One region of the Pseudomonas sp. HK3 genome, then DNA from elsewhere that is predicted to be linked to it. Evidence: predicted binding sites of a transcription regulator. Region 1 holds the regulator's gene; the other holds the start of a gene.
The links. Region 1 encodes LexA, which represses DNA repair genes until DNA is damaged. Its sites were predicted from a motif close to CTGTNTNNNNANACAG; they were not measured.

Region 1 (16,799 bases):
CTTGACGAGAGTCATACAAGTGCTCAACCACCCAGCCAAGCTCAATTCGCGTATCAAAAATACCTACTTGGGTATATTCAAATCCCGCGGTTGTAGCAAAGTATTGCTCGTCATCGCCAATCGCTAAGTTCATGCCATTATAAAACACAGGCCACTTACCAGCTGGTGTAAGCATGTCATTTTCTGGCATGCCATCCCGTAATACACCTTCAAACTTCCAGGCCCAACCTTCTGTTAGGTACTGCATTTCAAGACCAAGCTGAGTGATTTGAGCGTAATAAGGCAACACCTCAGGAGCAAGAGGATTTGACCCCATCGACACCGAGGGACGCCTCACGACTGGTTCCATGAAATACCGATACCGCGTATTCGAACTCATCAATGTACGTATAAAAACGCGCAGCAACATCTACATGGTTTTCTTCATCTGAACTTTCGTATTGCGCATCTGCATAATTTTGCCCAAGGCCTAATCGCCCGTCTTCGCCGACAAACGTACGCTCACGATGATACGGCAACACAAATAAATCCAAATTCCCCCAGTCCCGCTCAAGCAGTAACTGCACCATGGGCTGGCCCAGTTTTTCTTCGCCATCTAAACTTTCAACCGCATCAGTTTGGTTAATAATATCCACTAGATGTTGTGACTCAGTCACACCCCAGAATACCTTACCAATACCCGCTTTAAGTTCGTATTCGTCAGCGACTTTATGCCAGATCAATTCGCGAATATCACCATGTGTACGCTCATCATCTGTTTCATCAAAGCGATAAAACGGTTTAAACGTCACGGAGTGATCATTTTCAAACGCTTTATATAACTCGGTGCGCAATGCGACCGAGTTATTGATACGAGTATCATTGTCGCTGCTCTGGCTATCTGCAAAGTAACCAGACACCTCATAATCAACCTGAGTCGTCACGCTTAACTCAGCCTGAGCCGCGTTCGTTAGCAGTACAAAACTCGCTAATAAAGAATAACCCTTCATATTACTTAGCTCGTTTTAAGCTATTTTTGGTAAATTCTCTGTCATTCAAGCCAACTTTAAATTCATAGCCTTTGTATTCTAAGCGAGTGCCTTTACCCGTTTGATGATTTTTCATCACGCTTAGAGCTGGGCGCCAGAATTTTTCTAAGTACAGCGTGTAGTCTTTATTTTCTAATGTTTTTAGCAAGCTTTTTTTACGATCATAAAACTCGATTTTTAACGCACGATATTCCGCTTTATCAATCCAAGCTATTTGCTTGGTGTAACCTGAATATTTATCCGTTGGAATACGTTCAACCACAAAGCAATCTTTGCCATCAAACGTTTCGTCACGTAGGTGCTTATAGGTATATTTTTCTATTTCCTGTGAACTAATGTCTTCGAAGGCAAATTCACTGCCGACAAACGGGCCCGATTTATTTTTGCTCGATATTTTTTTCACACGCTTAAGCGCAGGCAAATACAACCATTGGTCATCTGATTTTTCTTTGTGGGTGTAGGTCAACATAGCCACACCTTTTTGGTCAATTGGCGTATCAAAAATCATGAGTGATTTATCGCCCTCTTCACCAACACCTTCTAGTGTTTTTACACGCATATCACGCGGTGCTTCATCGCCCTTGCTGTCAACCAACACCATTTTCAATTCGACTTGCGTATCCGCAAATCCTTCATCGCGTTTATCAGCCTCAACCGCAATCGCCAAACCTTTTTCTTCTGGGGTCTGTGCTAAAACAGATACATTAAACAGGGTTAACAACACTGTTACTAAGAGGTATTTCATCATCTTAAAACTCCTTATTTATTATGCTTGAACTTTAATTTTATGATCAGGTGACGCAATTTCGCTCGAACCATTAGTACTATCTTCATTGTCATCTTTATCCAGCTTTAGCAGCAAAGGGGGTAAGAAAAAGAAATCAACAATTAAGGCCAACCCGATGGTTAACGCACTCATGATACCCATGTGTGTATTGATCGCGAATGGCGATAACGCCAGCACCATAAAGCCAGCACACAAAACAATCGTGGTCGCCGTTAACGCAACACCCACGGTATGGAAGGCATACTCGATTGCCGCTTCTGTTTTTAACCCAAGCTCTCGCTTAGCGCGCACATATTTCGTCATGAAGTGAACGGTATCGTCAACCACAATCCCCAAGGTCACACCCATCACTACCGATAAGCCCAAACCCACTTGCCCATCGAATACCGCCCAAAGCCCAAAGCCCATTCCTGCTGGTACTAAATTAGGGATCAAGCTAATAAAGCCAAGCTTCACTGATTTAATTGCCAACATAATAATAAATGAGATCAAGAATAACGCGCCCACAACACCACCAATCATACTTTTGATGTTACGTTCGGTTATATGTGCAAACATCACGGCGGTACTGGCACCCTCTGTCACCATATATGACGGTGCGTTTTCTTCTAACCATGCAACCGCACGATGATCCAAAGAAATAATTTCTTGAGCTGTAATTTTGTCAATTTGTACCGTTATACGACTTGCTGATTTATTACCGTTTACTTGGTTGGTCAGATCTAAACCATAAGGTAAAGAAAGTTCATATAGCAGCATATATTGCGCAGCCAGTTGACGATCATCTGGGACTTTATAATAGGCTTCATCATCCGCGTTCATATTTTTGTTTAAACGCTTCATCACATCACTAAAGCTATTCACGTGACGCACTTCAGGCTGGGTACGTAAAAAATCAGCAAACGCATCAATCGTATTCAAATAATCAGGATCAATGACACCCATTTCACCATCGGCTTTCAGTGAGTAGTTCATACTTTGTACACCAGTCAAGGTGTCGGAGATCATTTCACTGTCGCTTCTAAACTTGATGCTCCAATCAAAATATTCAATCGTATTATCATCTAGCTCATTCAGCGGAATCAGTGCAATTAACACCACAATCACAATTGAAAAACCAACCAACAGCGCACGATAATTTTTAATCACAAAATCCGAAATCATCTGCATTTTTTTATTTTCATTGAATGATTCAGATACTCTTTTAGATGGCAGCAACATCATTAACGCAGGTAAAAAGATAACCGCTAAAACAAACGCCGCTAACACACCAATACACACAATATTGCCTAAATCATGAAATGGCGGTGCATCAGAGAAATTAAGCGTCAAAAAGCCAATAGCCGTGGTCACACTCGTCAGTAAAACAGGTTGAAAGTTAATACGAATGCTTTCTACCATTGCCGCTTGCTTCGATTCGCCTTTGGCTATGCCATGGTAATAGCTCATCAAAATATGAATACAATCGGCAATGGCAAGTGTCATGATCATCACCGGCGCCGACAATGTGGTTGGCGTCACTTCAGGACCAGGCCAGCCGAATAAACCCATTGCAACGGCACTAGAAAACACAACAATGCTAAACGTTGCCAATGTGCCCCACATGCCTTTTAAAGAGAAAAACAACAACACTAAAATGAGTAAAATCATAATAGGGTAAAGCTGCTTAATATCTTGCGCACTGGCTTCAGGAAATGCGTTATTGGTCATGGTTACGCCAGTCAAATAAAAGCCCACCTCTGGGTAGGCTTCTTCATATTTGGCCACCATTTCTCGCACAAAACCCACTACTTCAGGCACTTCTTGTGCTTGATTAATACCGGGTAAGTTAATGGTAATATTAATACCCGTTGCTTTACCGTCATACGCAATAAGATTACCGGCTAATATTGGGTCTATTAAGGCAACCGCTTTTTTCGCTTGAATCTCTTCTGGGGATAAATCAGCCGAATATTCAAATAAACTTTCAACGATCATGTCGTCTTCTTCAGCATAGGTATGCTGAAAGTTCGAAATCGAATCAACTCGACGACTATAAGGCACCTGCCATGATTCTTCGGTCAGTTCTTCGACTAATGTCAGAATGCGGGTATTAAAGACTTCACCATCTTTAGGCACCATGGCAATGAGGATATTATCAACTTTATTGTATTGGTCTTGCAAATCTTCAAAAGCTTGTAAATGCGGATTATCACTACTGAAAAATGCGCGATAATCGGCATTTAATTTGATATTTTTCGCACCATAGCCACTGGCACCAACCAGCAAAATGGCGGACAACACAACCGCCCAAGGGTGACGAACAAGCCACCAGGTTATTTTTTCAATCATGTGATTTCCTTATTGTTATATTTGTATTATTTAACGTAAAAGATTTGTTTAGCTTGTGCCTGAACCATTGCAAAATCATGACTAACATCGTCTCGCTTAGCACCAAGACCATCTAAAAAAATATGTAAAGATTCAAAAAAATAATGCTTGGGATCGTCAAAGCCGAATTTTGACATTTCCCAGTCGTTGGCCAGTACATCTTGTACTCCCCATTTCATGGCCCACCAACCAAACGCACCCACTTTAATTTTATCGGCACTGATATCAGTTTGATCCGTAAAAAGGCCAATCACACGGGACAAAATATTTTGATCAATGATTGAAATAGCGTGTTGATGTGACTCGGTGACTTTTTTCTGGAATTCGGGGGATTTCACCATAGACACCAGACCCGCTGTTTCTGATTCTTGTTCAGCGTTAATAAAAAATGCCCAACTCACCATCACCACTTTATGGCGCAAGCCTGCACTATTATTAAGTGCAATATCTATGAGCGAGATTAAGCGCTCACCACAGCGAATCACTAATTTCGCAAGTACATCTTCTTTACAACTAAAGTGTTGATAGATGGTTCCTTTTGAGTAATCGGTTTGATTAGCAATCGCTTGCATGTTTAAACCATGAAACCCATCTCTTTTTAGTAACGACAAAGCCACCTGAAGAATTAATTCTTCACGTTCCATACGCATTTGATCTTTATGGCTTATTGCTTGTACTGATTTCAATTGATTGTCACTTTTATTATTTTTTGACACGCTGTCATTTTTTGACGCGACGTCAAATTTAAAGATATTAGCCAATAAGGTCAACTGTTAATCATTAAACTATTTTTGAATACTTTACACATGTACAGTACTGTATATAATCACAATATGTATATAAAAACAGATAAGAAGCCATAATGATCAAACTTACCGCTCGCCAGCAAGAAGTATTGAATTTAATTAAACAATCCATTGAGACAACCGGCTTTCCCCCTACACGCGCAGAGATTGCAAAAGAGTTGGGATTTAAAAGCCCTAACGCCGCTGAAGAACACTTAAAAGCACTTGCACGTAAAGGCGCAATTGAAATGACACCCGGTGCTAGCCGCGGCATTCGCTTAGCAGAAGATCAAAGTGGCATCCCACTTATTGGTCGTGTCGCAGCAGGCGAACCTATATTGGCGCAAGAACATGTCGAGCGTTATGTTGAATTACCAAGAGAGTTTTTTAAACCAAGTGCAGACTTTTTACTTGAAGTGCATGGCGAGAGCATGAAAGAAATTGGCATTATGGATGGCGACTTAATTGCCGTGCACAAAACTAACCAAGCCAGCAATGGCCAGATTGTTGTGGCCCGTGTAGGTGAAGAAGTAACCGTTAAGCGTTTTCAAAAAGACAAACACATCGTGCAATTACTGCCTGAGAATCAAGACTTTCAACCAATTGTCATTGACCTGCAAACAGAATCTTTAGAGATTGAAGGCCTCTATGTTGGGGTTATTCGCCGACATATGCACTAGCCTACCCTAAACACTAGGCATAAAAAAACGCTGCATGGGCAGCGTTTTTTTGCTCTGAAAACGGGCTATTTAATGAAAAATACGCTCTTCATAATCGGCAATGGCGGATGTATCTTCAACATGCACACCACTTAGCTCACCTACTTTACGCACACCCGCTTCAATCATTGCTTTCGCAATTTCGACATGTTGCTCAGGGAAGCTGTCTTTCGCATCACCCGAAAAGGTAATGCGTACTAATGGCTCGCCTTCACCATCGCTACGTTTTAGCGCAATGTCGCCATCGTCTAATTCTACAATTTCAAATACAGCAGCCATAATAACTCTCGAAACTTGGTGACACGATATAAAGGGTGCGGAGTATATCACTGCAAAACAAGCACTCCAACGCCTAAAAAATCAGCAATTAGTTTTCTTGATAGTGCAAACGCATACGCTGAATGGTTTTTTCTAATTCAATCAACCAGTTACGCAATAAGTCAACATAGTCAGACTGGGTTGTAATTAATTGTACAGACTGTACCACCGCGCTTTCATCAAAGCCTGTCAGCAACATCCGGTTATATTGCGTCAATAATGCCGCCAACCAACTGTTTGGCTCTTGGCTTAAAAGGCTCAATTCATACAGTTCAGCCGGCAGTTCTTTACGGGCAAATAGCTCAGCCAACGTACCAAAAGGCGGTAATCGATATTGAGCGACAAGCTCATTAGAGAAAGACATCAAACCAGCGTAGAGATGCGACAACGCAGCTTCTTCTTGCTGGCGCTTCTCTTGGTCAGCGCTTTGCTCAGCTTGCTTTAAGCAAGAGCGAGCAAAGAACACCACCTGATTGGTACGGCTAACTGGGCTCATGATTAAAAGTTGATGCGTAAGCCAAAATGGCCCGCATTCACAACGTCAATGTCACCCTTTTCATCATCCGCTTCAACAAAGCGGTAGCCCAAATACACCATCGCAGTTGGCAGCAGCATGAACTCGACACGGGCACCCACATCAATTAGGTTCTCAGTCGTCGAGAAAGACAACACGCTTGGCGCATAATATAAATGGCCGCCAAAACCCAAACCGTTTAGTTCAGGTGGCATATAGCGCGCAAAACCACCAATGGCCAATGCACCACTGTCATTGGCATCGGTGAAATAACCGTAAAACTTACCGCCTACACCAATGCGCAAACTGCTTTGCTGGCTACGAACGTCAACTGCATTTAAACCAAGAGACACTAAATCGCCGTCATCTTCATGGTGTAAAAAACCAGCGGAAACATGCATAGGGCTACCCATACGCGTGGCGTCATAATCAAGACCCGCCATGCTGTCATTAATACTTAAATCCAGCGTGCCTCCGGCATAAACCGTTGAACTCATCAATAAACAGATTGGGGCCAATAGGCGCAGCAATTTCATGAATCACCTTTATTATAAATTTGTAAATGAAAGATGGCGCTATGATACGACATGACAAAGCATAAACCTAGTCGTCGATTGCGTACTAGTAGGCTGATTTGAAACAAAAAAAATGGCTCACAGAATTTCCTCTGCGAGCCATTCTTCAGGCCATCAATGCTTAGTCGTCTAGTAAACCAACTAATAGTTTATTGATGCGATCCACATAACCTGCCGGATCCTGCAACTGGCTACCTTCTGCTAGTTGCGACTGCTCATAAATGATATCTGCCATTTCAGCAAAGCGGGCTTCATCACTTTGTTTATCCATTTTCACAATCAATGGGTGCTCAGTATTTATTTCAAGCACACGCTTAGCTTCTGGTAATGCTTGGCCGGCGGCTTCCATCATACGGCGCATTTGCATGCCCATATCATCTTTACCCACCACTAAGCACGCAGCCGATTCAGTCAAACGAGTTGAAATACGTACATCTTCAACTTTATCGCCTAGGGTGGTTTTAATACGACCAATTAGGCTTTCGTTTTCTTTTTCAGCTTTTTCTTGTTCCGCTTTATCGGTGTCGTCTAATGCTAGATCACCTTTAGTAATGTCTTCAAAGGTTTTGCCTTTGAATTCACTTAGGTGAGAGATCATCCACTCATCAACGCGATCGGTTAACAATAGAACTTCAAGACCTTTTTTACGGAACACTTCTAAATGCGGGCTACGTGAAGCCGTTAAATAGTTTTCAGCTGTTAGGTAATAAATTTTATCTTGGCTATCGTCTGCACGCTCAAGGTAAGTATCTAGTGATACCGATTGCTTGTCGTCTTCGCCTTTAGTTGACATAAAGCGGAATAGCTCAGCAATTTTTTCTTTGTTGGCGAAATCATCTGCTGGGCCTTCTTTAAGCACTTGGCCAAACCCATCCCAAAATGTTTGGTATTGCTCTGGGTCTTTTTTAGCCAGCTTTTTCAGCATGTCTAAAATACGTTTTGTCAGCGCAGTACGCATTGACGTAATGCTGGCATTTTCTTGTAGTATTTCACGGCTTACGTTAAGCGGTAAGTCATTACTGTCAACCACACCTTTAATGAAACGCAAGTAAGGTGGTAGGAACTGCTCTGCATCGTCCATGATAAAGACGCGCTGAACGTACAATTTTAAACCACGGTTGCCTTCACGGTTCCATAGATCAAACGGTGGACGCTTAGGCACATACAACAAACTGGTGTACTCAAGTTTGCCTTCTACCTTGTTATGAGACCACGTTAATGAGTCTTCATAGTCATGTGCAATGTGCTTGTAGAACTCTTGGTATTCTTCGTCTTTAACATCAGACTTGCTACGTACCCAAAGCGCTTTGGCACTGTTTACCGCTTCCCACTCGTCTTCAGCAGGGGCTTCGTCTTCACCAGTATGCTCTTTAATCATTTGCACAGGCACAGCAATATGATCTGAATATTTTTTAACAAGATTACGCAGGCGGAAACCATCTGCGAACTCTTTTTCATCGGCTTTTAAGTGCAACGTAATTTGCGTACCACGACCGGCTTTTTCAGTGGCTTCTATCGTGAAGTCACCCTCACCGGCTGACGTCCAAAGAACCGCCTCTTTTGTATCGCTACCTGCACGACGAGTCAATACTTCTACTTTATCCGCCACAATGAACGAGCTATAAAAGCCCACACCAAATTGGCCAATCATGTTTGCATCTTTTTTCTCGTCGCCTGATAATTTTTCTAAAAACGCAGACGTACCTGATTTCGCAATCGTACCTAGGTTCTCGATGACCTCATCACGATTCATACCAATGCCGTTATCTGAAATAGAAACCGTATTGGCTTCTGCGTCAAACTGAATGCTCACTTTGATCTCTGGGTCGCTTTCGAACAAGCTATCATCATTTAACGCTTCGAAGCGCAGCTTATCGCAGGCATCCGATGCATTCGAAATTAATTCACGTAGGAAGATCTCTTTGTTGGAATATAGAGAGTGAATCATTAAATGAAGCATTTGCTTCACTTCGGTTTGAAAGCCTAAGGTTTCTTTTTGAGCTGTTGTCATAAAGCCTCACTGTCCTTTATAAAAAAACGCTGAGGGACTTATATATGGGCAGGAATTTGGAATTCAAGGGGATTTTTTCAATGAAGGTGAGAATCACCTGTTTAAAGGCCGTCTGCCGATAAGTTGTTAATAAGCTGTATGTTATGCATACACCATGCGGAGTATGCACGCGCAATCGCTCAGTTATGAGCTGAATAAACCAGCGGAACCCGCAATCTCACACTTGCCACCAGCAATATTCAATACACTTATAAGCTCACCGACCACACTGCCACTACCTTGCATTAAAGCAAGCCTGAAAAACGCATGACGCCAAAGCCAGTTAATCCCCTAAGGTGCCAATAAAAAGTGCGCACGGGCCGTGGCAACGGCTTCTTCACGTTTTGTCTGCCAAGCATTGATGATCACATTAGCCACACGGGAACCTTGACGAATGACTTGGCACTCGGCGAAAGTATCTCGACCACCGCGTACAGCGCGTAAATAGTCCAATGAGAAATCCACGATCTTCGGCATGGCTGGTGTGTCCAGCATCATTAATAAATGAATCGCTGCCGACATCTCCATAAAGCCGCCCACGACACCACCATGCACAGCAGGCAAAATTGGGTTGCCGATATTGCTCGGGTTATCGGGTAGTTTAAAAATCACATCATTGCCAAAGCGCTGAAAATCAATGCCGATCAACTGGGCATACGGAATCGCATCGACCACAGGTTTATAATCACCACCTTCGTGGGCGGCTTGTAAAAGTGCTTTAAAATTCGACATATTATTTCCCTGCCCCCTGCTTAGCATCCAGCAGACTGGCACCTAAAACGGCATTTTTAAAATCAGGTGGTGATAAGTGAGAGCCAATACGCATGAACGTGCCCACACAATTGGCCACAGGTTCATTCACATCACCTTGATGCACCGTGCAACGGGTAAACACCACATGACGGCTCACACGGTATGCTTCGGCAAACGCAAAAATAGACTTTTTCGGCTCCGCCGCGCGCACGTAATCAACACGCAGATCTAACGTTGGGCACAGCTCAAACTCTGGCAATGCATTGATCACCATGGTGCCGCAGGCGGTATCCATTAATGTGGTCAGTACACCACCGTGAATCACCCCCGTGGATGGGTTGCCCACATGCTGCTCATTATAAGGCAGCTCAATGGTAAGGCTTTCTTTGCTCGCCTCTTTTATTTGCATGCCTAACACCTGGCAATGCTTTAACAAACCAACAAAACGCTGGGCACGACCTAAATATGGGTTGCTCTCGCTCATGGCTCTCTCAATAAGTTAATTAGATATTCTAAGAATAGACTGAATATTTGCCGCGGTTTATACAACAAAATGCGCCAACATTGTAGGCAGCAGGCCCTAATGTCACATTAAGCCCATCAATATGAGCGCATTTATCAAACCAAAGCCACTTTGATTAAAAATTGTAATCTTAAAGGCAATAATTTATCGCTGTACTGCACGCACAATCAGCCTATATTCCGCACTTTCACACCCATCAATGAACACTCATTAAATTTAACCCAGTAGGAGCATCACACACTGATGCAGATTCAACCTAAGGACTACTACGAAGGCGATACCTTCGAACGCATTAAAAAGCACGCTGACACACTAGACACACCTTGTTTAGTGATCGACACCGCGATGTTTGCTCGCCAACTAGATGAATTAATGGCGTGCTTTCCTTATGCAAAAACTTACTACGCAATTAAAGCCAACCCCGCTGAAGCGCTATTAAGAATTTTGGATGATCGCGGTTGTAACTTTGACGTGGCCTCACGTTATGAGCTCGACAAAGTGCTGTCTATTGGTGTGAAAGGTGATCATATTAGCTACGGCAATACCATCAAAAAAGCGAAAGACGTCCGCTACTTCCATGAGAAAGGGGTTGATTTGTTCGCCACTGACTCAGAAGCCGACTTACGTAACATTGCCCAAGCTGCACCGGGTGCACGCGTATTTGTGCGCATTTTAACCGAAGGTTCACAAACCGCAGACTGGCCGCTGTCGCGTAAATTTGGCTGCCAAACTGACATGGCACTCGACCTTTGCGTATTAGCAAAGGAACTTGGCTTAGTGCCTTACGGTATTTCGTTTCATGTGGGCTCACAACAGCGTGACATTGGTGCATGGGATTCAGCCATTGCTAAAGTAAAATGGATCTTCGAGCGCTTACAAGAAGAGCACGGCATTCAGCTTAAAATGGCAAACTTGGTTGGTGGTTTTCCGGCTAACTACATGAGCCGAACAAACGACTTAAAAACTTACTCAAAAGAAATCACCCGTTTCTTGAGCGAAGACTTTGACGATAACTTCCCAGAAATCATTCTGGAACCAGGTCGCTCATTAATCGCTAACGCAGGTGTCTTAGTGAGTGAAGTAGTATTAATCAGCCGTAAAAACCGCACCGGTTTAAACCGCTGGGTATTCACTGACATTGGTAAATTTGGCGGCCTAATCGAAACCATGGACGAAGCCATCAAGTACCCAGTGTACGTTGAAAAACAAGGCGAAACAGAAGAAGTGATCATCGCTGGACCAACCTGTGACAGCGCGGATATTTTGTACGAGGACTACAAATATGAACTGCCACTTAACTTGGCAATGGGCGATCGTATGTACTGGTTTTCAACCGGGGCTTACACCACAACTTACTCGGCCATCGAATTCAATGGCTTCCCGCCGTTAAAAGCGTACTTCATTTAGTTCATAATAATTAAATTAAAAAAAACGCTGCCCTTTTGGGGCCGCTTTTTTTTATTATAAAAGGGTCATTAATCATCTAAAAGATTAAAGGCATAACCCTCTGTCATCAACAATATCAATATCAAAGCACCGCCAATTGTAAGCGCTATTGCATACGAATCCAAACGGACTACTGCGAATGGCCCAGAAACTAACAGCAACCAAACTAATAAAAATGCGAATCGCGAAGCTTTTAAAGCCACCTTACATTTATCGCATTGAATCACGCGGCGTTTAAACGGGTTCCTATGCTTAGGTCCACGCTTAATCGCGTTATTATCAATTATTTCACCGCATGCTGGGCATTTTATTAAGTTCATATTATTCCCTTAAAAACACATGCCAATTTCATTCCTGCTTATATTTTGGCTATGTTTCTAGTAATTTCATATGAATCAATGGAAAAGGATTACCTTGCCCATCTAGTGGTGAACGGCCAACCGCACTAAAACCTAAATGCTTGTAAAAACCAACCGCATCTGGGTTCTGTTCATTTACGTCAACTTTATTAGCGGATTGATTGGCTATTGCATTGTTCAATAATAACGAGCCAATGCCTTTATTTCTGTCATCTGGTAAAATGAATAGCATCTCAATATTCTCAGCGGCCACACCAATAAAACCCATAATTTTGTGCTCATCATTTCTAGCCACACGCAAATCAACCGCATCAAAATAGTGTTCAAGTATTAATGGCTTAAGCGATGCAATATTGCTTTCACTTAAAAAGTCATGAGTCGCGCGAACAGATGCTTCCCAAATTTCAATCAGATCTTCATATTCATTTTTTGTCGTCTTATCAATTTTCATATTAACCTTTAGCAGACATAAGATATCACTAAGAGGAAATAAGCATTCACCAATATTTAAGCCACTTGCTATGTAAATATTTATTTTATGCCATTGCTCTTTTTAAACTTTCTCACTTTAGTGCGAATATTTTTCATTGGTGAGGACGTATTGAATTGCATCATTCGGCCTAATGTGTACTTTTCATACCAAGTAACATGATAAAGATCATGATCACTCAATGAGTGAACAAGCAATAATATATCGTTTATGGTTGATTTAAACTCAGTAATCAAATCGGCGTAATGCCACTTACTGTATTCAGTATGGAAGCTTTGAGCTAACAGCCCTAACTCATTCCATGCATAACCCTTTTCTGGAAAATCAACAGGTTGACCAGCCTGAGTAAGGCGATGCCACTTAAGAACCAACCGCCCCCAGCCAATTAAATATGCAAGTGTGTCACAGACACTTACCTCAGCACCCTTAATATTGCCTTCTACACCTATTTCTCGTGACAATTCATTCGGAATACTTAAATAATCAGCAAGAGTTTTATCAAACGAAAGTTCAATAGCCTGCTCTAATTCTTGCTTGTTTTGAGGGATTGATGTCAAGTTTGACTCCATTCACATAACGCTTAGGTAATAACAAGAAATCATTATTTAAAATAAGCGGCATAACATTAAACTTAACAATACCAATCCTGTACATATCAAAACTCATAGCTAAAAGACCCATCACAGCCAATTAAGGACGGAACACCCGTGCGCCACCCTCTTTTAAAATCAGACTATACCGCTATAACCACCGCCTAACGCTGTAGCAATATTCTTTATATTCAGAACCAAATTTGCTTGTCATGGCCTGCTCTTCAAACCCTATGTACCATCTATCCGTAATAATGAAAAACAAGCCGGTTAATACAAAAGATGAGATGCTTGCCCCCATCAGAAAAGAGAAACCCAGCAAGGCAATTACAAAACCTAAGTACATTGGGTTTCTGCTGTATTTGTATACGCCTTCGGTGACCAATACGTCTGGCTTTTCAAAGGTCATAATATTGGTGCCTAGCCCTTTAAACAGCTTTTTACCTGCCATCGCAAGCCGCAAACCAACAACAATAAATACGAGCCCTATCAAGTTATAAGGGTATGCCACGTTATGTTGGGAGCCCATCCCCCAACAAACAGCCACCATAAGCACAACAAAAATAACAAACAAGATAGGCGGTAATATCTTTTTCATATCAAATCTCCATAAAAGTGATTCATCATTTTAGGAAGTATTGATCGCCGTTACCTTAACCTATGTTAAGCCCATCTCTCTTCGAATCCTTGACAACGCAACATCCGTGATTCCAATATACATCGCTACCTGGCGAAGCGGTATAAACTGGCTGTCTTCTTTGAATTCATTTAAAAAATGTTCATAGCGCTCTTTTGCAGACATCAATAAGAAACTTGCTTCTCTTTTTTCTTTTTTGAGAACAAGACGCTCTAAAATTTTTCGTAAAAAAGCACCCCACTGGGCATTACTTTCTGAGAGCACAACAAGAGCATCGTATTTTATTGTTGCTACTGTGCATTGTGTAATAGCTTGGGCAAAAAAGGGGCTTGGGCTTTCCTCTATAACGGTGCTGAGGCTCGCGAATGCACCGCCGCTGCGGACTAAGGATTTATTACGCTCTTTACCCTCTTTATCAATATAGAAATATCGTCCAATGCCCGTAATAACAAAATGAACGTCTTTAGGCTTATCACCACAAGAAAAAACACACTCTTTTGGTGCGTATGTATGAAAAGAAAAAGCAGGCAAGCCTTTGTCCCACTCAGTCTGACTAAACGAAACTATTTTTGAAAATATACTATGCAATAACGAATGATGAGCACATTTCATAAGAACAGATCCTTGTTAAGTCATAACCCCAGTACTATAAATAAAGAATTCAGAATAAAACCACTTAACTTCGCGCTGTTAAATACTGTGACATTAAAAGTGACTACAGCCCCTTTAGTCACTACTACAATCAGACCCAGTGTCGGCTCCGTCATTGTGATCACAACTACCTACCGAATTTAGCAATAAGGGTAATAAACGCCGAAAGAAAAAGGATAAAACACAATAGGCAGTAATAAACTATAAACCCGATTATCTGAAGCAATATCGGTATACTGCCACGTGCTTGCTAGTCCGATGATGACAATAAGCCAAACCTCATGTAATCCCCTAACGAGACTTAACACCGCAACCAGATAATACTCTAAAAAATGCACGATTTGCTTTTTTCGACACAAGTTCAAATGGAGACTTTCGAGAGCGCTTTGCATACAAAAATACAATTAAATACAGCGTTAACCCTACAGTAATATTAGGCCATGCATTGAGCTCCCATTGATACTGCCAGCCTAATTCTACCGCACCAGAAAATGGTTCAAAGTAAGCAATCGGCGACTGATACCCATCAGGGCCTCTAGAACCAATTAAGTCACAAAATATATGTAAGTTAAATATAATGAACACCATATAAGCAACTTTTAACTTATTTACGCTTGCCGATAAATATGCAGCAATTGTAACAAGCAAGCAAAAGCCTAGGTTATGAAGAGCATGATGAAATTCTCCCCATAAATTTGAGCTGTAGCCAAACACCTTCAAAACCGGATCAATTAACAATCCAAACCCATCTATATCTGGTGCAATACCAGAAACTGTCATTATTCGACGCTCTCTAACACCGCCGTTGATTAGATTTGATGAAAGCCAACTCATCAATAAATGACTACTTGGGCTGATTATTAATACTCCTTCACGTAACATCTACATTTTGTAAAACAAGCAGTTTGTTTACTACGACACAAAAAAGACCAAAACTGTTCCACCCAATGCACTTACCTTAGGTCTAATCACCTATTTTATTGGCAAAAACACCATTTTGTATAAAACCCGCTGTAAACCTAAGTGAAATCCGACCCGCTGGACCTTCGACTATATCCCACAAGCAGATTTCTTCTTTAACTGTAGTGTTATAAATAAAATTACCTGCCTCCCAGCTACTGGCAATACAAACCTTTTTATTTTTCTCTCGCCAATATGATATTTCGTTGTACTCATGCTTAAACTTTAATGTTTCGGCTGGGTTAGAAGATACATAGTTCGTACCGTAAGTTCGATCATGCCTAAGATCAAGATATCCCTTTTCTTTATATCCATTAATTTCAATTTCCCACACCCAATAACCCGGAAGCTGGTTTTCTGTTCGGGTTAAATTAGAGCAACTGACGAGGAATAGAGAGCAGATTAGTATACTTGTTTTCATATTGCTTCACGCCTACCGATAAAAGGCGATATTAAATACCATACAAACTACTCTATGGTTCGCCAAACTTTAAATAGCCTTACTATCAAAGTTAATCAAAATACCAACTAAATGAGACAACCGTCGCAGCGACACCAACCACCCTATACATTGAGCTATTAGAGTTATCCCCATACAAACTCATAAATAAAAATGAAGCACTCAGCACAACAGGCAAAACTGACTTTTCACCCCTATCAACGTCTGAATTTTCAAAATTACCTTTAAACTGTGACTTGAAATTATATGCATCCATCCCTAGCGGATCATTGTAATCAATATTTTTATCTATTGTCAGCTCTAAAGATTCTGCAGAAACGCCTACAGATAAAACCTGGATGAAAACTAACACTAATAATTTCTTATACATACATTCCCCTACAATAAAGTCTAAATAGTCAGTAAAAACACACCGTAATCACGCCAAAAGCACGGGTCACATTCTTCACTATATGATCCTTTAGCACGACAATAATCGCAGCCACTTCGATTATAGACCATTATAAGTTATTGCGAGCCTATACCACCGCTAGTATTAATCGCAGGTAATTGGGACTCATATGTTTTGTGTAAAAGTGCCACATTAAAAATCTAACCTAAAGCGAGTATACCTAACCTTATTATGGTTAATCATATATTACTGCTCCACTTAGAAATTCGCAGAATCCTGATTTATAGAATTCTTTAATCCCTTTCGGTGTATTTTTGCTGCGCATGGCCTTCAGCGCATCTCGCTTTAAGATATAGCCTTCCAACAAAGTAATTGAATTTGGTAAGTGATAGG
Region 2 (16,799 bases), on a different contig from region 1:
AGCTTTTTTCTCGATATCTTTATCTGCTGCATTTTATTTTGCTGCAACTAATGCGAGTAATAAATTTTATGACAATATAAACAAATTCAATAAAGACACTTCAGAGTTATTGGGCAGGTTAGATGAGCAACTTAAACACGTAAATACTCGTCAAAAAGAATTAGGAGACAGGATAGACAAAAGTTATTTGAATTCATCGAACGGTGATGATGAGCAAAGCTCAGCAGATAATGAAAAGCAAATTGAGGATATTCAAAATAAGTGGCAAGAATCTTTAGATAAAATTTTGAATTCAGCAACTATAGAACCTGAAGAAAAACTAAAATTAGAAACCGAATTAAAACGAAAAAATGCAGAATTAAGTACATTGAAAGAAGAGCAAGCAAAAATTGAAGCTAAGAAAACCTTTAGTATTAAAAGTTATCTCAAGAGAAGAATATCTGAATATGGAATTGATGATGCGGTAGTGCTAAAACCAGATGAATTACTTTTAAATTTATTAGATATGTCTAAAGGAATTATATTCCGAAGAGATCTAGAGAAGTTTGGTTTTTTATTAACAGAAAACCCCAAGAGTGTGGATGATGTAACAGACAAAGGGCGTAAATTAGTTTCCGATGTTATGTCACGGTTAATTGAAAGGGAAACCTAACAAGTAATTAAACAGGGACAAAAAACAGTTTGCTGTTTCGTGCCTCAACAATTTTAGCAAACAATTTTTTGCCCGTTAATTGGGCGTTATGTATTACCAGCTAATAAAGGTTTTATAAGTGATTAAAAAAATTTTACTACTGTCACTAGCTTCTGCATCTATGAATTCTTTTTCTGCGGAAACAAGTTTAGATACAAGCGTCCTTAGTATCTATGCGCCAATATCAGGTACTCCATTTGTAAACTTTGAAGCAAATACATTACCAGGCTGTTATGGGAATACAGGTGCATATATGCCTGTTACATCTGAAGCTTCGGCAAAGGCGGCTTATTCAACTCTTCTTGCGGCCCAGATGGCTGATAAAAGACTAAGGGTTTATTACACCCTGAACGATGTAGCTTCTGATTATGCCGGCTGGGGACTTTGTACAATAACTGCGATTTCAGTTTCTAAATAAATTAAAATATAACAAACTCATGCATCCCATACGGGATGATGAGAGCCGTTATGTGAAAAATATGAATTTTAAATTATAAATTACTGCTATAGCACTATTTATTTCCAATGCTTCCTATGCTGTTTCGGTATGTAAAAATTGCTCTATTACAGGAATTCAACTAGATGTACGGCGAGATGGTACATACATCTGGATGGAAGGCTCTGGTGATTGGTCTAGTTCAGAAACTGAATGCTCTACAGCAGGGACAAAAGCTTTCTTTATACCAAAAGATTCTGACCTTGAAAGCACTTTAATCAGCGTTTCAATGGCCACATTCATTTCAAAAGGTACTGTTGGATATGCATACGGTGATGGAATATGCCATGGCGGATATGAAACACTCCATTACATTTACGTTAAATAAACACATAACAATGGTGGGTACTCGCGCGTTCTCTCGATTAGTGCCCACCACACCTGATGACCCAGCATCACAGGCCAATCTCGATGCATGGCATATTCTAGAGAAATGGGACAAACCTTTTTTAACGCTCTTTAGTAATGGTGACCCGATCATGCGCGGCTTCGACAAAGAATTTCAACGTCGTGTACCGGGTTGTAAAAACATGCCTCACCAAACATTAAAGGGTGGGCATTTTTTACAAGAGGATTCAGGAACCGAGTTTGCGTTGGCCATTAATGATTTGCTAGCCAAGCATCTTTAATACTGTCATTGATTTGATCATTCTTTAAGTGTGGTTACTTTAAAGAATGATCGCTTTTTATTTTTTAGCCCAACTGTCTATTTAAACTTATCCAGCCATTCTTTTGGCGACAGCCCTGTTTTTTTGCGAAACACTCTCGCCAGTGCTGAACCATTTTCATAACCCACTTCATTGGCCGCTAGACCAACTGATTTATTTTTTCGTAATAAACCTTGTGCAATAAATAGGCGCCAGTCCGTTATGTAATCACCCGGGGATTGACCAACCACCTCTTTGAACAGTTCAGAAAACTTTGAACGTGACATAGCCGCCATATTAGCCAGCGAGGCAAGGCTCCAATTTTCTTCTGGGTGCTCATGAATTTTTATCATGACATTTGCTAATTGCGGATGAGAAAGGCCCGCAAGCATACCGTGTGCAACCTCGCCATCTTCTAATACTTGTCTTAATACTTGTATCAGAAAGATATCACTTAAACGGTCTATCATGGGTTGCCTCCCGCAACGCTCATTAAAGGCTTCTTCAAACAACCAACTTGCGGATTGCCCAAGGTAATCAGAATCTTCGATATCGAAATATAAAAACTTAGGGAGTGCACTCGCCAAAGGATTATTAAAGCTGTCCTTATATTGAACACTGGCGCATACCAGCTCAGCGTGGTCGGACTCACTCGCCATTATTTGATGATGTGTCGCTTGAGGAAAAAAAATAACCGTAGGGCGCTCAAATACTCTCTTTTCACCCTTATCGTCCATTAAGGTCAATTTACCGGATTTAAGTAAATGAAGGTGGCCTTCGCTATTGTCGCTCGAGCCAAAAGGTTTAATACCGCACATATTGCCACTAAAAAAGACCTGTGCATTCATAGAAAAGCGAAGAAGAATCTCTGATAAACGATCCATTTATGGCCCTCGGTACATAAAAACATTGAAAATCGCACATTTCTGGACGATTTGAATCAAAGTCTGGACTATATCATCCCACTTAGCCCCCATAAAGCCGTAATCTAGCCTCACTGCCAAACACAAGTCACCCTTCATCAAGAACGGGTCACTGGCATACGTTTTTAAACCAAAACCTATGTAAATAAATGCAATGGAGCAACACAATGAAACTTTCTCATTTAATTAAATCCGCTTTTGCGGTTAGTACACTTGTATTAAGCAGCCTAACATTTGCTGCAAACATTGATATGAACGCAGATGAAAACGATATCGCAATCAGCGGTTATGACACTGTTTCTTACTTCACAAAAGGTCAGCCAACTCAAGGTAGCTCAAAATACACCGCTACCTATAACAATGCTATTTATCAATTTTCAAGTGCTGAAAACCGTAATAAATTTCGTGCAAACCCAGAATATTATGCCCCTCAGTACGGTGGTTATTGCGCCATGGGTGTTGCACTAGAGAAAAAATTCACCGTTGACCCGACGGCTTGGTACATCGATAACAACAAGTTGTACTTAAACCTAAACAAAGCGGTACAAAAGAAATGGCTAACTGATGTACCTGGAAACATAAAAACATCTGAACACAACTGGCCTGAAATCAAAAATCTAACAGCAGAAGCATTAAGCGAAGATTAATCAATCTATCAGTAAAGGAGCTCAGTAATGAATAAAAAACTCATTACCAATGCTGCTTTACTGGCTGTATTAGCAGTCAGTACAGCAGGCCCTGCACACGCGGCAGGTAAAGAGAAATGTTATGGCGTAGCTAAGGCTGGCCAAAATGATTGTGGTAATTTAGCAGGCACTCATTCCTGTGCAGGCCAATCAACCGTTGATAATGATCCTGGCGAATGGAAAATTGTTGCGAAAGGGACCTGCCTAGAATTAGGTGGCATGAAAAAAGCAGACGCTAAAAAACATTACAACGAAAACCGTTAATACAAAATAATCGTAAGGTTGAGGTTTTTATGGACTCCATTGACACAAGCAATATTCGCAGTCGCTCTGACAATGATCATAAAAAGAAAGCCAACCAGTCAATGATGATTGGTGTCGGTTTACGGCATCAACATTATGCTGATGTCTTATCTCAACCTTACGATCAGCCTGAAAACAATCACATTATTGATTTTGTCGAAGTACATTCTGAAAACTTCTTTGCTCAAGGTGGTGCGAGCCGAGCATTAATTCAGGATATTGCAAAGCGATACCCTATCAGCCTGCACTCAACAGCCTTAGGGCTTGGCTCTTATGCACATGCGGCCAATGGCTATCTTGATTCGTTAAAAGAGTTAATTAAAGTGGTTAATCCATTTTTAATGTCCGATCATGCGGCTTTTTCTTGGGCTGAATTAAATGGCGACATCATCCATGGCGGTGATCTACTTCCCATTGAATTTAATCAAAAAACATTAATGGCCATGGCTGATAATATTAATGCATTACAGCAATCAACTGGGCGCCAGATACTCATTGAAAACGTGTCTGCGTATATACAGCCTGAAAATTCAACATTATCAGAAACTGAATTTCTAGTGAAATTAACTGACCTAACGCAATGCGGGCTACTGGTTGATTTAAATAATTTAATTGTTAACGCAAATAATTTCTCATCAAAGAGTGAACTAGAGTACGCACAAGACTGGCTAGAGAATATACCGCAAGGTTTGATTGGTGAAATTCATCTTGCAGGTTATACACCTGTTAATAACGGTGAGTTTATCATTGATGACCACAGCCAACCGATTAGCAACATAGGCTGGCAACTTTATCAATTTACACTTCAACGTTTTGGAAAAATTCCAACCTTAATAGAATGGGACAATAATCTACCCAGTTGGAATACACTATTAAATGAAGCCAAAAAAGCACGCTCAATTGCTAATGAGGTTTTCAATAATGAATGAACAACAAGCATTAATGAGTGCCATTTTTGGCTCACACGAGTCATCAAAAATAGATGAGAAAGGCTTAGCTGTTTATAAAAGAAACCTTAAAGCCAATTCAACAAGAGCATTAAAGATTAGCTTTCCAACAGTTGAAGCCCTTATTGGAGAGTCGTTATTTTCACAATGTGTTGAAACCTTATTATTATGTGACCCGCCAAAACTCGGTGATTGGGGCTTATGGGGAAACGGTTTTGCTCGTGTATTAGCAAAAACAGCCGCTTTAGATGATTTCCCATACGTTGTGGATATTGCAAAACTGGATTACTCGTTACATATATTAAGTCGAGAAAAAGACTCTACCGTTAATATTGATTCTATCTCGTTATTAACTCGCCATGACATTGATACGCTAAGTATTGCACTTAATCCTAGTGTTAGCATGCTAGCGTCTGCTTACCCTATATTTGATATCTATCAAGCTAACAATACATCACTATCACCAAAAGAAAATGATGAATACTTAAACCATGCAAAAATGAAAATTGCAGAAGGCTTAGGGCAGAACGTTTTATTGTACCGACCTCAATTTAAAGCACTTGTTCGTGAACAACGTGTCGAAGAAAGATATTGGCTTAATTTAATATTAGATGGCTTTTCGATTGGTCGTGCGCTAGACAAAATGGAAGAAAGATTTGGTCATAAAAACCGTTCATTTTCATTTGAACAATGGCTACCTCAAGCGATTCAAGAAAACATAATGACCCATATCCACCACACCTAAACCACTGAATTTAAAACCCAGGCCAGAATCAAACCTAAACATTAATAACAGAGAACATAATCATGAATATAAATAACGAACCCATTTCAAACATCGCAAGCCTTTATAACGTTATTGCCAATACGATCAATAAAGTTCAGCCATTAGCGTTATTAGCTGCACGACTTTATGTGGCTTGGGTATTTTTTGCGTCCGGTTTAACTAAACTGCGAGATTGGGAGAGCACACTCTTTTTGTTTGAAGAAGAATATTCTGTGCCTTTTATTCATTTTGAAGTGGCCGCTTGGCTAGGCACCGCTGGTGAATTGATTCTACCTGTATTATTAGTATTTGGTTTATTAGGGCGCTTTTCAGCACTGGGTTTATTTATTGTAAATATCGTTGCGGTTATTAGCTTGGAAGAGATCGCGCCTGCTGCCTATACATTACACGTTCTGTGGGGATTGTTATTGGCTCAAGTTTTTATTTGGGGGCCGGGCATGATTTCTATTGATCGATTAGTGAAGAATAGACTCTTAAAGTAACAGACTTTGAAAATAACAGATTAGAAAATTCAACATCCAAGCGGATGCTGAATTTTCTAGCACAATCTATATGTAGATAGTGACGCTTAAAACCCTAAAACATCCTGCATGTCATACACGCCATTGTCTTGTGCTTTTAACCAAGCTGCTGCGCGCACTGCCCCTTTCGCAAAGGTCATACGGCTTTGCGCTTTATGGGTAATTTCAACACGCTCGCCTTCTGTCGCAAACATCACGGTGTGATCACCCACTACATCACCGCCACGAATGGTTTGGAAACCAATCTCTTTATGCGGGCGCGCACCGGTTTGACCTTCACGGCCGTAGTTCGCCACTTCGTTTAGATCCCAACCCATGGTTTCTGCAATCACTTCACCTAAACGCAGTGCCGTACCGGATGGCGCATCTACTTTGTGCTTATGGTGCATCTCAATCACTTCGATATCACTTTCGTCACCCATCACTTTAGCGGCCATGCGAAGTAAGTTAAGGCATAACGTCACACCCACTGAATAGTTTGGCGCAAATACGATTTTCATATCCTGGCCAGCCGCTTGTAACGTGGCTTTTTGTTCATCGGTTAAACCCGTTGTACCGATAACAATGCCTTTACCGTTCGCTTTGCAAAATTCGATATTACTCATAGTTGTGTCTGGCGACGTGAAATCAACCAGTACATCAAAATCGTTTACGGCTTCATCTAAACTGCCCACAAGCGCTACGCCTAATTTTTTACCTAGACCAGCCATTTCGCCCGCATCACTGCCTTTTAGACTGTCATCCGGTAAAACAATACCTGCACCGAGTTTTGCGCCTTCGGCTAGTTCGGTGGCTTCAATTAAAATGCGGCCCATGCGGCCAGCGGCACCAATGATGGCAATACGTGTAGTCATGAGGGTGACCTTAAATTGGGTGTCTATATTGGTTGGGGATTGTACATGAAATTAGACGCCGTCGCCTCTTAGGCTGTGACGATGACACATAAAGAAAACCCCAGTTTGCCAAGCGCCAAACTGGGGTTTTGGGAAAACGACTTAGGGGATTACTTTAAAGAGTCTTTCATCACTTTAAGTCGATCACCGCGTAGATCAAGCTTATTCGCTTTATAGAACGCTTTTGGTAGCTTAATTAACTCTTGAGCTAAGTCCATTGCGCTTTGCTGTAGCTGGTCTTTTTCAACAAGTTGATCTAAAAAGCCCGCGCCTACCGCTTGAGCTGGTGTGTATTTTTTCGATTGAATCACGGCAATCGTTTGCTGTGTGTTCACAATACGATCTTTTATCAGGCTCATTAATACTGGCGTAAATGGCATACCAATGGCCGTTTCTGGCAGGTTAACGGTATATTCAGTATTCGCACCGATACGGTTATCAGACGCCATTAAGATAAATGCACCCATGCCGATTGCATGACCTTCACAGGCGGCAATCACAGGTAGCGGAAACCCGTAAATACGTGTCGCCAATACCATACCTTTTTCCAACAGGTCGGTTGCTTGTTGCCCGCCCTTTGCTAATGCTTTTAAATCGAAACCAGCAGAGAACATACCTTCACGGCCAATAATGATAACGGCCTTTGCTTCTTGCTCAGCTTTATCTAACGATTCGTTCATGGCATCAATGAACTCATGATTCAAAGCATTCGCCTTACCATCGTCGATACAAATTTGTGCAACACTGTCTATTAATTGGTAATCCATGCGGCCTCTCTTATTTTATAACTAGATAAATTAACAAGGGTCTCTATTTTAAGTTTGTATATTCTGGAATATGCATCATTTCAGATAGAAGAGACCGAAGCGTTTTAGCTTAACCATTCTAAGGGCATAGGTGTATCACTTTTTTAAACAATTTGGATACTTGGGGAAACAATGATCAGCGTTTAATGGAGCGAGCGAGGGCAACCTTACCTGACTTTTCGGCCTAATAAATGCACTCTACTACATGCAGCCTAATAACAAGACACCCAAGGTGAGTATCAAGCTAAGCGTTCAACAAAAGCAAAGGCATGCGAGACACCTTGAATAACCTCGTTGCGAGCTTATCCAAGCCCAGCACAGATTACAGCTTGATAGAGGCAACGGTCTCAGAAATAATATCCACCACCGAGCGTAGCTTGTTACTCTCTTCCTGTGTTCGGTCTGCTTTCTCTCTCACGCTTTCTGAAGACGTCTGAATACTGTGTATATGACGGTCAATTTCAGATGACGCCGCTGATTGCTGCTCCACAGACGAGGCGATCTGGATATTCATCATGCTCACCTCTGCCATGCTTTGTGCCATCTCACGCATTAACGTAAGTGCCGTACTGGATTGATCTTTGCCTTCTTCACCTTTTTGATTGGATTCTTGAATGGCTGACACCACTCCTTGAATAACCGTCTGAAAGCGGCGCATGGTATGGCGTACTTCTTCGATTGATTTAGCCGTACGCAGTGATAATGACCTCACCTCATCCGCCACCACAGCAAACCCTCGGCCTTGATCCCCTGCTCTGGCAGCTTCAATCGCGGCATTGAGCGCGAGTAAGTTTGTTTGTGAAGCAATGTCTTCAATGGAGTCCAGTACCGCTTCTGTTCCTTGGCTCGCACTTTCTAATTCGCTGATTGATGACACCGCATGATTTAACTCATTTTGTAAAATGCTGATCGCATCTTGAGCACAAGCACTCATTTGCGTGCTTTTTGTTAAACGGTTATTCACCTCTTTCACAAAATCAGCCGACTCTTGTGCACTTTTTGAAACGTCTTGGATTGATAAATTCATCTCATGAATGGCCACAGCTGATTGCTCTATCTTTTTGTGTTCATCCTCTGTGGCTTGCTGCACATCAGATGTCATTGCCAACATTTCTTTGGCCACATTATCAATTCGACTGGCCGCATCTTTAAATTTAGAGAATGCGGTTTCTAAATTTGAGTGAAGATAGTTCACCGCGTTATCAAGTATTTGTAATTCATTACTGGCGTTGAGGATTTCTTTTTTATCGTCTTCGTTTGTGACCAAGGATAACGTCATTGCGATCAAAGTCTTAAGGGCTTCAATAATTGAACGACTGGTAATGCTTACCAAAGTTACAATAAATATAGCGGTAATGATGAGCGATAATGCCGATACCCAGTACATGGATTCTAATTCATTACTAATAAACACCGAGATAGCGCCTATTTTATCTTTGAAAATGCCGGATAGTGTATGAGCCGATTGTCGCATCTCTCCACGATACCCCTCATTGTGATCTAAGCCCTTCAACATCTCAGCTTGGACCAACTTACCAAAGTGGTCTTGATATGATTTCACTCCAGGTAATAAAGCACTAAACCCTTTGCTTTCAATTGTCTGCTCTAGCTCCGTCACTGTCTGATTAAAACGATCAAGGTATTTATTGTCATAACGCAACATGAAATCTTTTTCATGTCTGCGCAGCATCAGTATATCCACGAGCAACTCAGGGTGCGTCTGTACCTGCTCTTCAACATCGTGAATGGATTTACGTAACTCGCCATATAACCCGTCAGTTGAATCAAGTCCTATGGTTAATTGGTGTTTGGCGATCTTTTCAAAACTCGATGCATACGCATTTAAATAGCCTTCGAGTGGTTTGTCTTGCTGCAAACCTAAAATACTTTCGACGGCCTGAATTTCGGCTAAAAGATCACGACTAAGCTGTGTTTGCTGAGAAAACTTATCAACATACTTCATATCCTTTCTAGATAAGAAGTCTTTCTCATGTCGGCGTAACATGAGTAGAGATGCATCAAATTGAAAATAGCTGGCCCTTAGGCGCTCAATGTCAGACATTTTATTCAATGACCACACATTAATTGAGCCAGACAGCCCCATGCCAACAATCACTGCGATCAAAATCAAAAAATGCCGTGCTTTTACTGAAACGTTACTCATAGTCGATAACCATTTTATGGCAAACCTTGATTTATCAGCATAGTCAACGTTTAGAAAACCCCACAACATTTAGCATTACCACTTATTGAACAAACATATGTATAAAACCTATTCCTTAATCTTTTTAATTATATGTAAGTAACCATACTCAGCCTCAATGACCGCTTTGAGCCGCCCATAAAAAAACCTCAATGCTTTCACATTGAGGTTTTTATGACACCTAAGCATTAAACCTTAGGTTTTACTCGAAGAACGTTTTCACATTATCAAACCAAGTTTTCTTTTTTGGCGAATGTTTGTCGCCGCCTTTCAAACTGGCTTGAAATTCTTTCAAGATTTTCTTCTGGTGTTCCGTCAGTTTCACTGGCGTTTCAACCATTACACGGCACAATAAATCACCTGTTGCACCGCCACGTACTGGCACCACACCTTTACCACGCAAGCGGAATAACTTACCACTTTGGGTTTCAGCTGGAATTTTAAGGTTCACGCGACCATCTAATGTTGGCACTTCAATCTCGCCACCCAGTGCAGCATCCGCAATGCTAATTGGTACATCACAGTACAGATTACGCCCGTCACGCTCAAAAATAGAATGCGCTTTGATATGCGTTTCAACATACAAATCGCCAGCTGGGCCACCACGGCCGCCTGCTTCACCTTCACCCGTTAAACGAATGCGATCGCCGTTATCAACACCGGCAGGCACTTTCACATTAAGGGTTTTGGTTTCTTCTTTTACGCCTTGGCCACGACATGAGCCACACGGATCTTTAATAATAGAACCCTGACCATGACAAGTTGGACACGCTTGCTGCACAGAGAAAAACCCCTGCTGCATACGCACTTGGCCTTGACCATGACAGGTATTACATGTGACGGGGCTTGAACCATCTTTCGCACCAGAACCGTCACAGGTATTACAATTTACAAGGGTTGGTACGCGAATTTTAACTTCCGCGCCTTTAACCGCTTGCTCAAGTGTTAACTCTAAATTGTATTTTAAATCGCTGCCGCGCTGCGGGCCGTTACGACCACCACGACCACCACCGCCGCCAAAAATATCACCGAATACATCACCGAAAATATCGCTGAAGTTTCCGTTACCGCCACCAAAACCACCTTGGCCGGCAGAACTATCTACTCCTGCATGGCCATATTGATCATAAGCGCCACGTTTTTCTTGGTTACTTAATATTTCATACGCTTCGGTTGCTTCTTTAAACTTAGCGTCGGCATCTTTATCATCCGGGTTTCTATCCGGGTGATACTTCATGGCGAGCTTACGGTACGCTCGCTTAACTTCTTTTGCGTCCGCGCCTTTATCGACACCGAGTATTTCGTAAAAATCACGTTTTGACATAGTTATTCCGTTAGATGTGAGACGCAAGACGGGAGGCGCAAATTACTTCGCGTCTCCCGTCTCCCATCTAGCGTTTTATTACTTGTTGTCTTTTACTTCTTCGAATTCAGCATCAACAACGTCATCGTCTTTGCCTGCTTCTTGTTCTGCACCACCAGCTTCACCGGCTTGTTGTGCAGCCGCTTGTTCGGCATACATTTTTTGAGCAAGACCAGAAGACGCTTCCGTTAACTTAGCAGTAGCCGCTTCGATTGCGTCTTTGTCGTCACCTTTCAGAGCTTCTTCAACATCAGCGATAGCCGCTTCAATTGCTGTTTTCTCTTCTTCAGTGGCTTTGTCGCCTGCTTCTTCTAATGTTTTCTTAGTCGCGTGAACCATGCCATCAGCAGTGTTACGTACTGTGATCATTTCTTCGAACTTTTTATCCGCTTCAGCATTTGCTTCGGCGTCTTGTACCATTTGTTCGATTTCTTCATCGCTCAAACCAGAAGACGCTTTAATCACGATTGACTGTTCTTTGCCTGTCGCTTTATCTTTCGCATTCACATGCAAAATACCGTTGGCATCAATATCAAACGTTACTTCGATTTGTGGCATACCACGTGGCGCAGATGGAATATCAGATAAGTCAAAACGACCTAATGATTTATTTTGTGCCGCTTGCTTACGCTCGCCCTGTACCACGTGAATGGTGACAGCAGACTGATTATCGTCAGCCGTTGAGAACACTTGAGATTTCTTAGTTGGAATCGTGGTGTTTTTCTCAATCAATGCAGTAGCAACGCCACCCATTGTTTCAATACCTAGCGTTAGAGGCGTTACGTCAAGAAGAAGTACATCTTTAACATCACCAGATAGTACGGCACCTTGAAGTGCTGCACCCATGGCAACCGCTTCGTCAGGGTTCACGTCTTTACGTGGCTCTTTACCGAAGAAATCAGTTACTGATTTTTGTACCAAAGGCATACGAGTCTGACCACCAACCAAGATAACTTCGTCGATTTCAGATGCACTTAGGCCAGAATCTTTAAGCGCCATTTCACAAGGCTTAAGCGAGTTCTTAACTAGGTCTTCAACTAAAGACTCAAGCTTGGCACGAGTCACTTTTACATTTAAGTGCTTAGGACCAGTGGCATCAGCCGTGATGTAAGGAAGGTTCACATCGGTTTGAGACGCTGAAGACAGTTCAACTTTTGCTTTTTCAGCGGCTTCTTTTAGACGCTGCATAGCAAGTGGGTCGCCCGTTAGATCCATACCGGAATCTTTCTTAAACTCAGCCGCTAAGAATTCGATCAAACGCATATCGAAATCTTCACCACCTAAGAAGGTGTCACCGTTAGTCGCAAGTACTTCGAATTGCATTTCGCCGTCAACATCCGCAATTTCGATGATAGAGATATCGAATGTACCGCCACCTAGGTCGTATACTGCGATGGTGCGGTCGCCGCCAGTCTTGTCCATGCCATAAGCAAGTGCCGCTGCTGTTGGTTCGTTAATAATACGCTTAACTTCTAAACCCGCAATTTTACCCGCATCTTTTGTTGCTTGACGCTGTGCATCGTTAAAGTATGCAGGAACCGTGATTACCGCTTCTGTTACTTTTTCGCCTAGGAAATCTTCGGCGGTTTTTTTCATTTTCTTCAACACTTCAGCAGAAATTTGTGGTGGCGCGTATTTCTCGCCTTTCACTTCTACCCAAGCATCGCCATTGTCGGCTTTAGTGATTTTGTACGGCACCATTTTAATGTCTTTTTGTACAACGTCGTCTTCGAAACGACGACCGATAAGACGTTTAATAGCGTATAGCGTGTTCGTTGGATTGGTTACTGCCTGACGTTTTGCAGGTTGGCCCACTAAAATTTCGCCGTCTTCTGCGTATGCAATAATAGACGGGGTTGTGCGATCGCCTTCCGCGTTTTCAATTACGCGAGTCTTTTCGCCATCCAATACAGACACACAAGAGTTTGTGGTGCCTAAGTCGATACCAATGATTTTACCCATAATATTTCTCCAATCTCAATTCGTAAGAGCGCTGGCTCTATTCTTTGCTCAGTGAGCGTTAATCGTTTGCTTAACCCTAATGTGGGTATGGCTATTTTTATTTCAAGCCTTTATGCGTAAAAAATCTTAAGCTTGTTCGTTTACTTTTGGTGCTGCTTTCGACACGACAACCATTGCAGGGCGTAATAAACGGCCATGATTGGTGTAACCTTTTTGTACAACATTAAGTACAGTATTTGGTTCGGCATCTGGCGCATCGACCATTGAAATAGCTTGATGCAACTCAGGGTCAAACGGGTGACCCTCTGGGTTGATTGCTTCAACATTGAACTTCGTTAACGTATCAATGAAGCTTTTGTGGGTCATCTCGATGCCTTCAAGGAAAGGCTTAACCACGTCATCGTCTGGGCTCATGGCCATAGCACGATCTAAGTTATCAACAACATTGAGTAGCTCGCGAGCAAACTTCTCGGTGCTGAATTTATGCGCTTTCTCTACGTCACCCTCTGCACGGCGACGTACATTTTGGGTTTCCGCTTGGGCGCGCAGTACTTCTTCTTTGAGTTGAGCCACTTCGGTTTGAAGCTCAGCTACGAGGTCATCAGCCACTTCTTCAGTGATTGCTTGGCCATCAACTTGCTCTTGCGCCAGTTGCTCTTCGTTTTCCACTTCGGGAGTGATGTTTTCCTGATCAGACATTCGTCTCTCCAAAACACAGATCAATAAAAATAATGTATGCCCTATATGGGGATGGAAAAAACAGTTTCAAGAACTTTACAAACACAATTTTTACTGTATAAATAAACACATGTATGAATATACAGGTAAAATTAACCATGCTGGCACATATCTCAATTAAAGATTTCACCATCGTTGACACATTAGAACTCGACCTAAAGTCGGGCTTTAGTGCCGTTACCGGCGAAACCGGTGCAGGTAAATCCATCATGCTGGATGCATTATCACTGGCAACGGGCGGCAAAGCCGAAGGCTCTCATGTTCGTCCTGGGGCAAATAAAGCTGAGATATATGCCTGCTTTGAGTTAAAGCAGAAGCCGAAGCTGCAAGCTTGGCTCGTTGACAACGACATGGCTGATGATCAAGAACAGCTCATACTATCACGCATTATTACCAACGAAGGCCGCAGTCGAGGCTATATCAACGGCCGCCCAGCACCGCTGCAACAATTAAAAGAACTCGGCCAGCAGCTATTAGACATTCACGGGCAGCATGCCCATCAAATGCTATTGCACAAAGACGCGCCTCGTCAGTTACTGGACAATTACGGCCAATATAACGATTTACTTAAAGACGTAAAAAGCAGTTATCAACATTGGCAAACACTAAAAACACGAGTTGATCACCTGCAAAATCAAACAGATGAATCATTGGCTCGTATTCAGCTACTGGAATACCAAGTTCAAGAACTTGATCTTCTAGACCTACAAGCAGAAGAAGTCGAAAGCCTTGAAGCTGAACAAAAGCGATTGGCCAATGCCGAAACCCACTTACTTAGTGCTCAGCAAGCGCTGCACTTATGTCAGAACGATGATGACCGAGGTGACGCTTATCAAGCTGTACAGCAAGCCCTGCAAAAGCTTGATCCGCTCATTGATAGCAGCCCCGCTCTTGCCAGCGCACATGAATTGCTGAATCAAGCCTATGTGGTAATGGGTGAAGCCACCTATGAATTAGCAAGCTATATTGATAACTTTGAAGTCAGCCCTGAACAACTGCTGCACGTAGAGGAGCGCTTAAATGCCATTTATGAACTTGCTCGCAAGCATAAGGTGCGCCCTGAAGAATTAAGCCAACTGCACACCACCTTGGCCGAAGACCTTGCTCAACTAAAAGGGCAAGACCAGTCGCTAGATGAGTTAATCATCGCGTTAGAGCAAGCAGAGGACGTGTTCTGTGGGCACAGCAACGCGCTAAACAAAGCACGTAACAAAGCGGCTGAAAAACTGCGCAGCGAATTATTGAAGCTATTAAAACAACTGGCCCTTGATAAAACCCAGATTAAATTTGAAGTGGACAACCAGCCCATTCACAAAGCGACAAAGTATGGCGCAGACCAAATTCAATTATTGGTTAGCTTTAACCCTGGGCAGTCCTTGCAACCATTACAAAAAGTGGCGTCCGGTGGTGAGCTGTCTCGCATCAGTTTGGCACTGCAAATTTTAATTCAGCAAGGCCCTGACACTCTCATATTTGATGAAATTGACGTAGGTGTCGGCGGTGCAACTGCAGAAAGAATGGGTCGCTTACTCAAACAACTGGGCAGCAAAAAACAAGTTATAAGTGTAACTCATCAACCGCAAGTAGCGGCACTTGCTCACCAGCATTTACTGGTAAACAAGTTGAGCGGTAAACAGCAAACACGCACCCAAATTCGCAAACTCGATAACGATCAAAGACAACAAGAACTGGCACGCATGATGGGAGGCTTAGAGATCAGCGACCTCACGCTTGCCCATGCCAAAGACATGTTAATGGCGGCACAGGTATAAGCCGCCGGTAAAGACTCTGTGTGGACGGAGAGCCCAAGGATGGGAGACACGGCAACCCCAGCATAAAACTTGCCGTAGCCTGCTAATACCCAATGGAATGGGTAAGGCAGGCAATATTAATATCGACACACTGTCGAGTATAAAGCAGACATAAAAAAAGCCAGCATAGCTGGCTCAGACTGCTGATAAACCCCAGTGTTTTCACTGGGGTTTATTCATTTCAGGGCAATTTAAGCGCCTCCTTGCTCAATTTATTCTCACCTCATATATCTCAATTTAATATTCCACCCACACTTATCGAGCTTTAGTTTGGCCTGATAAGGCTTTTCTGACAGGCATTTTTAATGCAAAGCGCTTTACGCTGCCATTAATGCGATCTTTTTCATATTTTGCGCAGCGGCCGTCATTAAGCACTGCATTTGCACTTTGTGTTTGCCTCGAAATTGCGCGTAGCGATAGCCGTGTAATTGTTTGGCATCTGCAAAACTTCTTTCCACCGTTTCCTTTCGCCTTGCGTAAAGTAGTTTGCCTTTGTCTGTTAAGCGGTGTTCGTTGATTCTATCCTTGCTGCCTTCCCAAACATGCCGCGTAATCACTTTTGTGTGATTTTGACTGTTGGTACAGCGCGTTAAGTCTGGGCAGTGTTGGCATGCGTTTGCGTCGCTATGATATTGGCGATAGCCTTCTCGAGTGGTGGTGCGATAAAAAACATTCTGTCCTTGTGGGCAGGTGTAGAGATCTTGTGTTTCATCGTAAACGTATTGGTTTTTGTAGAAATACCCTTTTTTATGCGTGGGTCGTCTGTAGCCCATGACACCATAAAGGTTTCTATCTTCGATGCCTTTGCATAACGCTGCGGTAAAATACCCAGCATCCAAACCCACATGCTGAAGATTAAATCCAAAACGTTGCACCTGTCTGTCGAGTCTTGCTAGATACGGGACACTGTCGTGAACATTACCCGCTGTGACGTGTACGTCGGTAATGATGTTGCAGCGTGCATCAACTGTGCGATGGTCTAAATAGAAAAACCCCTTTGGCTTGTTATCACGCACCATGTA

Region 2: a site for LexA is predicted at 14,021-14,036, ahead of recN (DNA repair protein RecN). Genes of this name have one in related genera too.

What each region holds. Positions count from the first base shown of each region.
Region 1 is NZ_JBREXD010000003.1:22,519-39,317, reverse strand. Features, by position in the region: gene ACU6U9_RS15485 (hypothetical protein) at 1-322, opposite strand, end outside; gene ACU6U9_RS15480 (hypothetical protein) at 291-989, opposite strand; gene ACU6U9_RS15475 (outer membrane lipoprotein-sorting protein) at 991-1,776, opposite strand; gene ACU6U9_RS15470 (efflux RND transporter permease subunit) at 1,795-4,146, opposite strand; gene ACU6U9_RS15465 (TetR/AcrR family transcriptional regulator) at 4,173-4,871, opposite strand; gene lexA (transcriptional repressor LexA) at 5,048-5,650, shown strand; gene ACU6U9_RS15455 (hypothetical protein) at 5,720-5,968, opposite strand; gene ACU6U9_RS15450 (DUF6586 family protein) at 6,057-6,503, opposite strand; gene ACU6U9_RS15445 (YfaZ family outer membrane protein) at 6,506-7,057, opposite strand; gene htpG (molecular chaperone HtpG) at 7,218-9,107, opposite strand; gene ACU6U9_RS15435 (PaaI family thioesterase) at 9,438-9,878, opposite strand; gene ACU6U9_RS15430 (PaaI family thioesterase) at 9,880-10,383, opposite strand; gene ACU6U9_RS15425 (type III PLP-dependent enzyme) at 10,666-11,829, shown strand; gene ACU6U9_RS15420 (hypothetical protein) at 11,898-12,188, opposite strand; gene ACU6U9_RS15415 (acetyltransferase) at 12,238-12,678, opposite strand; gene ACU6U9_RS15410 (ClbS/DfsB family four-helix bundle protein) at 12,759-13,274, opposite strand; gene ACU6U9_RS15405 (methyltransferase family protein) at 13,459-13,905, opposite strand; gene ACU6U9_RS15400 (Crp/Fnr family transcriptional regulator) at 13,966-14,556, opposite strand; gene ACU6U9_RS15395 (hypothetical protein) at 14,887-15,429, opposite strand; gene ACU6U9_RS15390 (hypothetical protein) at 15,560-15,976, opposite strand; gene ACU6U9_RS15385 (hypothetical protein) at 16,068-16,385, opposite strand.
Region 2 is NZ_JBREXD010000001.1:1,943,948-1,960,746, reverse strand. Features, by position in the region: gene ACU6U9_RS09185 (hypothetical protein) at 1-652, shown strand, start outside; gene ACU6U9_RS09180 (hypothetical protein) at 771-1,109, shown strand; gene ACU6U9_RS09175 (hypothetical protein) at 1,451-1,816, shown strand; gene ACU6U9_RS09170 (cupin domain-containing protein) at 1,894-2,718, opposite strand; gene ACU6U9_RS09165 (YHS domain-containing (seleno)protein) at 2,925-3,404, shown strand; gene ACU6U9_RS09160 (BufA1 family periplasmic bufferin-type metallophore) at 3,432-3,707, shown strand; gene ACU6U9_RS09155 (DUF692 domain-containing protein) at 3,737-4,675, shown strand; gene ACU6U9_RS09150 (HvfC/BufC family peptide modification chaperone) at 4,668-5,438, shown strand; gene ACU6U9_RS09145 (DoxX family protein) at 5,501-5,962, shown strand; gene dapB (4-hydroxy-tetrahydrodipicolinate reductase) at 6,049-6,855, opposite strand; gene ACU6U9_RS09135 (crotonase/enoyl-CoA hydratase family protein) at 7,005-7,661, opposite strand; gene ACU6U9_RS09130 (methyl-accepting chemotaxis protein) at 8,023-8,634, opposite strand; gene dnaJ (molecular chaperone DnaJ) at 10,106-11,227, opposite strand; gene dnaK (molecular chaperone DnaK) at 11,306-13,228, opposite strand; gene grpE (nucleotide exchange factor GrpE) at 13,355-13,927, opposite strand; gene recN (DNA repair protein RecN) at 14,041-15,738, shown strand; one part of gene ACU6U9_RS09105 (IS1182 family transposase) at 16,095-16,799, opposite strand, start outside.